Regions from separate parts of the Fusibacter sp. JL298sf-3 genome, predicted to be linked through region 2. Evidence: a T-box and tRNA genes for the amino acid it is inferred to sense, from the RefSeq annotation. Region 2 holds a T-box; the other holds one or more tRNA genes.
The links. The T-box of region 2 lies ahead of alaS (alanine--tRNA ligase). A T-box ahead of a tRNA ligase gene usually reads a tRNA of that ligase, here a tRNA-Ala.

Region 1 (4,365 bases), 1.9 Mb from region 2:
TTGCCTACGCTACAGACTCGCTGCTTGGACATGCTCTTCCATTCGCATGCTCAGCATAACCTCCTGTGTCATTCCTTCTCTCAAACGGGTCTCGGTGGTACAGGAATCTTCACCTGTTGTCCATCGCCTACGACTTTCGTCCTCGGCTTAGGTCCTGACTTACCCTGAGCGGACGAACCTTCCTCAGGAAACCTTAGGTTTTCGGCGGACGGGATTCTCACCCGTCTCTCGTTACTCATGCCAACATTCTCTCTTGTGTGATATCCATAAGTCCTTGCGATCTTACTTCACCTCTCACACAATGCTCCTCTACCAATTGTCTAAACAATTCCATAGCTTCGGTAGCAAGTTTTAGCCCCGGTAATCTTCGGCGCAGGATCACTCGACTAGTGAGCTGTTACGCACTCTTTAAATGAGTGGCTGCTTCTAAGCCAACATCCTAGTTGTCTGTGCAATCCCACATCCTTTTCCACTTAACTTGCATTTTGGGACCTTAGCTGATGGTCTGGGCTCTTTCCCTTTCGACTATGAATCTTATCACACATAGTCTGACTCCTGAGTAAAAGATATCGGTATTCGGAGTTTGATAGTCTTCGGTAGCCGGTGAAAGCCCCTAGGACATTCAGTGCTCTACCCCCGTATCTCTTAACTCAAGGCTAGCCCTAAAGCTATTTCGAGGAGAACCAGCTATCTCCGGGTTCGATTGGAATTTCTCCGCTATCCACATGTCATCCCAACCTTTTTCAACAGATATGGGTTCGGGCCTCCAAGAGGTTTTACCCTCGCTTCACCCTGCACATGGATAGGTCACCCGGTTTCGGGTCTACGCCATACAACTCTTTCGCCCTATTCAGACTCGCTTTCGCTGCGGCTCCGCACCTGAAGCGCTTAACCTTGCTGCATAACGTAACTCGTTGGCCCGTTCTACAAAAAGTACATGGTCGTTCTTTAACGAACTTCCACTGCTTGTAAACATAGGGTTTCAGGTTCTTTTTCACTCCCCTCCCGGGGTTCTTTTCACCTTTCCCTCACGGTACTGTGCGCTATCGGTCACCAGGTAGTATTTAGCCTTGGCAGATGGTCCTGCCTGCTTCCCACAAAGTTTCACGTGCTCCGTGGTACTCCGGATCAGTACGTTCGATCTTCCCCTTTCGCCTAAGTGGCTCTCACACGCTTCGGCGGACTTTCCCAAGTCCTTTGGCTAGGGTACCTTCTACTTGATATACTGTCCACACCCCCTCGTCCGAAGACTTGGGTTTGGGCTGTTTCCCGTTCGCTCGCCGCTACTTAGGAAATCACTTTTGTTTTCTCTTCCTTCGGGTACTTAGATGTTTCAGTTCCCCGAGTTCCCTTCCTATGACCTATGAATTCAGTCATGGATACCTAGACATTACTCTAGGTGGGTTCCCCCATTCGGACATCTACGGATCGGCGCTCGCTTGCAGCTCCCCGTAGCTTTTCGCAGCTTACCACGTCCTTCTTCGGCTCCTGGTGCCAAGGCATCCACCCTATGCTCTTAGTAACTTGACCTTACTTTTGAGTTTGAGTTTTTACTTTGGCTTACATTGTTTTTTCAATGCTTGCTTTTTTACTAACTTAATAGTCGGTTCTTTATATATACAGTTTTCAAGGTGCTAATTTACGAAGTTTGCGTCAGCAAAGTTCGCCGGATGCGTCAGCATCCTAAGACGACAGTCTTGAATTTGCGTGAGGCACTTTCTGAAAGAAAGTGACGAATACTCGTCCAAGATTACATCTTTTCACAATGAACAGTAAAGCGTGTGCTTTACTGAATGGTGGAGACAAAGAGATTCGAACTCTTGACCCCCTGCGTGCAAGGCAGGTGCTCTCCCAGCTGAGCTATGCCCCCATGGGTAATTTTTAATTTTAAGTGTCATTTAAAATGACGTTTCAATCCCCATCGTTCGATTCGCTCACGCTTTCGTCACAAGGTTTTGTGACTTTCGCGTTTGAGACTGCCTGTCGGCCGCCTCTCAGCTATGCCCCCATGGGTAATTTTTAATTTTAACTTACCACCATCTATTGATGGCTTACTTTGAAAGTTCCTAGAACCCTCAAAATTAAACAGTGTAAATGTCTATTTACTCCTTAGAAAGGAGGTGATCCAGCCGCACCTTCCGATACGGCTACCTTGTTACGACTTCACCCCAGTCATTGATTTCACCTTCGACAGCTCCTTCCTTACGGTTAGGCCACTGGCTTCGGGCGCCCCCAACTTCCGTGGTGTGACGGGCGGTGTGTACAAGACCCGGGAACGCATTCACCGCGACATTCTGATCCGCGATTACTAGTAACTCCAACTTCATGTAGGCGAGTTGCAGCCTACAATCCGAACTGGGATCGGCTTTTTAGGATTCGCTCCAGGTCACCCCTTCGCTGCCCGTTGTACCGACCATTGTAGCACGTGTGTAGCCCAGATCATAAGGGGCATGATGATTTGACGTCATCCCCACCTTCCTCCGTGTTCTCCACGGCAGTCTGTCTAGAGGGTTCAGCTTAACCTGTTAACAACTAAACATAAGGGTTGCGCTCGTTGCGGGACTTAACCCAACATCTCACGACACGAGCTGACGACAACCATGCACCACCTGTCTCCTCTGTCCCGAAGGACATAGCCGGCTAAGGCTACTTCAGAGGGATGTCAAGACCTGGTAAGGTTCTTCGCGTTGCTTCGAATTAAACCACATGCTCCGCTACTTGTGCGGGTCCCCGTCAATTCCTTTGAGTTTCACACTTGCGTGCGTACTCCCCAGGCGGAATACTTATTGCGTTTGCTGCGGCACCGAGCTTTGACACCCGACACCTAGTATTCATCGTTTACGGCGTGGACTACCAGGGTATCTAATCCTGTTCGCTACCCACGCTTTCGTGCATCAGCGTCAGTTACAGTCCAGTAAGTCGCCTTCGCCACTGGTGTTCCTCCTAATATCTACGAATTTCACCTCTACACTAGGAATTCCACTTACCTCTCCTGCACTCAAGCTTAACAGTTCCAAAGGCTTACATTGGTTGAGCCAATGCCTTTCACCCCTGGCTTGCTAAGCCGCCTACGCACCCTTTACGCCCAGTGATTCCGGATAACGCTTGCCCCCTACGTATTACCGCGGCTGCTGGCACGTAGTTAGCCGGGGCTTCCTCCTAAGGTACCGTCATTTTTTTCTTCCCTTAGGACAGAGTTTTACGATCCGAAAACCTTCTTCACTCACACGGCGTTGCTGCATCAGGCTTGCGCCCATTGTGCAATATTCCCCACTGCTGCCTCCCGTAGGAGTCTGGACCGTGTCTCAGTTCCAGTGTGGCCGATCACCCTCTCAGGTCGGCTACTGATCGTCGCCTTGGTAAGCCGTTACCTTACCAACTAGCTAATCAGACGCGGGCCCATCCCATACCGATTAATCTTTGTCGCCCAGAACATGTGTCCCGTGCGAAGTATGAGGTATTAATCACCGTTTCCAGTGGCTATCCCTCTGTATGGGGCAGGTTGCCCACGCGTTACTCACCCGTCCGCCGCTTTCCAAAACTTCATTTGGCCGAAACCGCATTCCATTTCTTCTCGCTCGACTTGCATGTGTTAGGCACGCCGCCAGCGTTCATCCTGAGCCAGGATCAAACTCTTAATTATAATGTTTGACGCCTGTTACCTCAAAACGAGCTAACTTGCATTTGTTTTTCCGTTTTTCATCACTCTTCTCAGATTGCTCCGAGTAGGTTTTGACGTTTGGTTTTTCTTGCATTTACACTGTTTAATTTTCAAGATTCTAGCGTGTCGCGCCGGCTTGTTCAGCAACTGGCGACTTAGTTATATTAACATTTTTGTTTTTCCATGTCAACACTTTTTTTATCATTTTTTCAAGCTGTTTTACAAAGCGTTAACGAAAACTTTGCAATCGATATTGCTTGATAATATTATCACCTAGGGCGCGACACGTCAAGTGTTTTTTAAAAGTTTACACCGTTATTATGATTCACATGTGATAATGTCTTAAGTAATCAAACGTGATTTTGTCCCAAAAGATATAATGCTATAATAATACCTCAATGAATGAAAGCATCGAGGTAAATTAAATGACAAAGGTAGAATTACGTATGAATGAAAATCTAAAATATGAAATCATTAAAAAGCTCGTCGATACGAATGGCAATAAAAAAACAGCTTCACTTAAGCTAGGCTGTAGTATTAGAACGGTTAATCGATTAATCCAGGGCTATCGGTCAGAAGGGAAAGACTTCTTTGTCCATGGAAACCGTGGAAAGAAACCCGTTCACGCCCTGTCTAGCGAAACTAAAACGTTGATTTTAGGACTTTACAGGACCAAGTATCCCGATGCGAATTTCGCTCATTTT
Region 2 (4,365 bases):
ACAGTCTTAAGCAAATCACAAGTGGCGTTGAGTTTGTCGTTCAGCGTGTTGAGCAGTCGATAGACGTTTTCGCCGGTAATGGCTTCAATACGTCTGACCCCAGCTGCAACGCCGGACTCTGTTAAAATTTTAAAGAGTCCGATTTCGGCGATGTTTTTCACATGTGTTCCGCCGCACAGCTCGATGGAGTAATCCCCCATGCGCACCACGCGCACCCTGTCGCCGTATTTTTCGCCGAAGAGCGCCATGGCCCCTTGTGCTTTGGCATCTGCAATGGCCATTTCCTCTGAGTGCGTCTCTAAACCGCTGAGAATCTGTCTGTTGACTTCTTTTTCTACCGCCGCAATTTGTGCCGGCGTCATCGCTTCAAAGTGCGAGAAGTCAAATCTGAGGCGCTCAGGTGTGACGAGGGAGCCCGCTTGCTCCACATGTGAACCCAATACGTTTTTAAGGGCTTTGTGTACGAGGTGGGTCGCCGAGTGATTTCTCGCTGTCGCCATGCGCGATAAGCGCTCGACTTCGCCGTTAACTGTGTCGCCGACCACGATGCGGCCCTTTGTTATTTTTACGCTGTGCAGTATGCGGCCACCTACCGCTTTAGTGGTGGCGAGAACTTCTGCTTCAAAAGTCTCTGTGGACAACTTGCCCACATCGCCCACTTGTCCACCGCCTTCGGGATAAAACGGCGTCTTATCCAGTACGACACTGACTTCCATCCCTTCAAACGCTTCGTCAATCGGCGTCTCCGCCAACAGTGCGAGAACTTTTCCCGAACCGTCTAAATGCGTGTAACCGTCAAAAGTCGACACAATGTCTTTTGAGAGGGCGCTTACAGCGTCGCTCGCCCATCCCAGCTCGTCGCCGCTGCCACGCGCTGTTCTGGCACGCGCTCTCTGCGCTTCCATCTCCGCATCAAATGCCGCCTCGTCGACGTCCATCCCCACTTCTTCCAAAATTTCTTTAGTGAGTTCAAATGGAAAACCGTAAGTGTCGTAAAGGGCAAATGCCTTTGCACTGTCGAGCACCTTTTCACCTGCGGCCTGCGCTTCTTCCACAAAACCGTTTAATATGCCAAGTCCCTGGTCGATTGTCGCTTGGAAACGCTCTTCTTCAATGGCGATTACGCGCTTGATGTAATCAGCGCGCTCTTTTAAAGTCGCATAGCTGTCGCCGTAAACGTCGATAACCGTGTCGACGATAGATGTCAGAACCGCTTCAGACACACCGAGCATTTTAATGTGACGGGAAGCTCTTCTAAGCAGTCTTCTGAGGACGTAACCGCGGCCTTCGTTATTCGGAAGAATGCCGTCACTCACCATAAAAGTCACCGCTTTAACGTGATCGGTTACAATGCGAATCGACACGTCGTTTTTCTTGTCTTCACCGTAACGCACACCTGTCAGCGCCACAACCTTATCTAAAATCGTCTTAATGGTATCCACTTCAAAAATACTCTCTACATCCTGCATTAAGCAGGCGATGCGCTCAAGGCCCATACCGGTATCGATGTTCTTTTTTTCCAGTTCGGTGTAAACGCCGTTCTCATCTTTGTTGTATTGCGTAAACACGTGGTTCCAGAACTCTAGGAAACGCTCGCATTCACACCCCGGTGCACACGCTTCGTCACCGCAACCAAACGCCTCGCCTCTGTCAAAATAGATTTCCGAACAAGGGCCGCAAGGACCTGTACCAATTTCCCAGAAGTTGTCTTCTTTTCCGAGACGGGTAATCTTCTCTTCCGGAACGCCGATGACGTCGCGCCAAATGGCATACGCCTCGTCGTCTTCGTAGTAAACACTCGGCCATAATTTTTCCACCGGCATCTCCAGCACCTTCGTTATAAACTCCCAGCCGTATTCAATGGACGCCTGCTTGAAGTAGTCGCCAAATGAAAAGTTGCCGAGCATCTCAAAGAACGTCGCGTGACGCGCAGTAATCCCCACATTTTCTATATCGCCTGTTCGAATACACTTTTGGCAAGTGGCCATACGCGTGTTCGGCGGCACTTCGATTCCCATAAAGTAGTTTTTAAGCGGCTGCATGCCGGCGTTGACCAGCAGGAGGCTCTTATCCGCTTGTGGTACAAGTGAATAACTCGCCGTTACCGTATGGCCTTTTGACGCGTAAAAATCTAAAAACGCTTGTCTGATTTCATTCAATCCCATTTTTTTCATAGTTTTCGCCTCCAAAACATTTATACTGCCTACGCAAAAAACCTCCAAAGTTCTCTGCAGGGACGACTAAACCGCGGTACCACCCTGCTTACTGAAATTATCAGTCACTTTGAAGGTCAATGAGTATCTATCGCATACTGTACGCCGCCCCCTACACACTTTCGGTTCAGGGCCGGTACTCGAGAGCTGCTTCAATTGAATGTGCAGTTCCACCACCCCTGCACTCTCTATGGGTTCAACTTACTCTTCTCTTTCATTGTATTTAAGGTATTAATTTTTTATAGTTTATCACAAAACAGTTAAACCGTCAAAACAAGTTTTGACGGTTTAAGCGCTTTTATCTGCTTAAATTTCGATATCTACCACATCGTGATGATGGTCGTGTTCTTCGTTAGGATCGAACCCTTCGAGACCTTCGTAAGTCAAGTTGTTCTTAGTTGCGTAATCGTAGATTGCCGCCTTGAGCGCCTGTTCCGCTAAAACAGAGCAGTGTACCTTAACAGGTGGCAGACCGCCCAAAGCATCCACCACTTGCTTGTTGGTGAGCGTCAGTGCTTCTTCCACAGATTTGCCCATAATAAGTTCTGTAGCAATAGACGACGCGGCAATTGCCGAACCGCAACCAAAGGTCTTAAACTTCACATCTTCTAAGACGCCGTCGACAACTTTAATGTAAATGCGCATGATATCGCCGCACTTGACATTGCCCACTTCACCAACGCCGTCTGCATTTTCAATTTCGCCAACATTTCTCGGATTCATAAAGTGATCCATTACCTTCTCTGTGTACATAAACTTACTTTCCTCCCTTAACGCGATCGTATAGCGGCGACATCATTCTAAGTTTTGCCACCACCTCTTCTAAAGCTTCAATAGTGTACGCCACATCCTCTTCCGTTGTAAAATCTCCAATAGAGAGTCTCAACGAACCGTGGGCTATCTCATGTGTAAGCCCAATGCCCATAAGGACATGCGATGGGTCAAGTGACCCCGATGTACAGGCAGAACCGCTGGAAGCTGCTACGCCCTTCGCATTCATACTCAGCAGCAGTGCCTCGCCTTCTATAAATTCAAATGAAATATTGACATTACCCGGATGACGCTTGGTCGGATGACCGTTGTACTTCGAGTAGTCGATACGCGCCAATATGCCGTTTGCCAATTTGTCTCTAAGTGCTGTCAAACGTTCAATATGTGCGTCTAAGTTTTCGTGAGCAAGTGTCGCCGCTTTGGCAAAGCCCACGATGCCCGGCAGGTTTTCAGTGCCCGCTCTACGCTTTTTCTCCTGTGCGCCGCCTTCAATGAGGTTTTGGATGCGCACACCCTTGCGAACGTAAAGGCCGCCGACCCCTTTCGGACCGTATATTTTATGTGCGGAAACACTGAGCAAATCGATGTTTTGATCCACTACGTCAATCGGCGTGTTGCCAAACGCTTGAACCGCATCTGTGTGGAACAGAACGCCCTGCGCTTTACAGATGGCACCGATCTCTTTAATCGGCATCATCGTTCCGATTTCGTTGTTGATGTACATGACCGATACGAGCACCGTATCCGGTCGAATGGCATTTGCCACCGCTTCCGGCTCAATGAGACCGTCGGCGTCCACTTCGAGATACGTCACATCGTAACCTTCTTTTTCGAGGGTCTGTGCCGTGTGCAACACCGCGTGATGTTCAATTGCCGTCGTAATCAAGTGTTTTCCCTTAGAAGCATTGGCACGCATTACGCCTTTTAGCGCCCAATTGTCGGCTTCTGAACCGCCGCCTGTAAAATAGAACTCATCCGGCTTGGCGTTTAGCGTCTCCGCAATCTCCGCTCTCGCCTTTTCGAGAATGCGCTTTGCTTCTTGTCCAAACGCATGTATGCTCGACGCGTTACCGTAATCCTCAGTAAAACAAGGCATCATCGCTTCAAGCACTTCTTTTTTTACCGGCGTTGTCGCCGAATTGTCCATGTATATCCTCTTCATCGCATAACCTCCCACATACGTTATTTGCATTCACAAATACTATGAACGATACTCTGTGTCTGATTGTCGCTGTAATCGTCTATCATATCTTGCAGACAAATGCTGTTGACAACATTTGTGATGCTTTCGTATATCTTTTCATAAATGACTTTTGTCACACAGTAACTGCTGTGGTCACAAACGCCGTCTTCTTCCTCCACAACGCAGTCCGTCGGTGCC

Region 1: it has a tRNA-Ala gene. The T-box ahead of alaS (alanine--tRNA ligase) is inferred to sense a tRNA for this amino acid. The anticodon was not compared.

Annotation. Positions count from the first base shown of each region.
Region 1 is NZ_CM132608.1:3,033,285-3,037,649, reverse strand. Features, by position in the region: rRNA gene ACR6HW_RS14430 (23S ribosomal RNA) at 1-1,530, opposite strand, end outside; tRNA gene ACR6HW_RS14425 (tRNA-Ala) at 1,795-1,870, opposite strand; rRNA gene ACR6HW_RS14420 (16S ribosomal RNA) at 2,114-3,643, opposite strand; gene ACR6HW_RS14415 (ISNCY family transposase) at 4,108-4,365, shown strand, end outside.
Region 2 is NZ_CM132608.1:1,087,068-1,091,432, forward strand. Features, by position in the region: gene alaS (alanine--tRNA ligase) at 1-2,174, opposite strand, end outside; T-box leader at 2,230-2,440, opposite strand; gene nifU (Fe-S cluster assembly scaffold protein NifU) at 2,520-2,966, opposite strand; gene nifS (cysteine desulfurase NifS) at 2,971-4,146, opposite strand; gene ACR6HW_RS05390 (RrF2 family transcriptional regulator) at 4,167-4,365, opposite strand, start outside.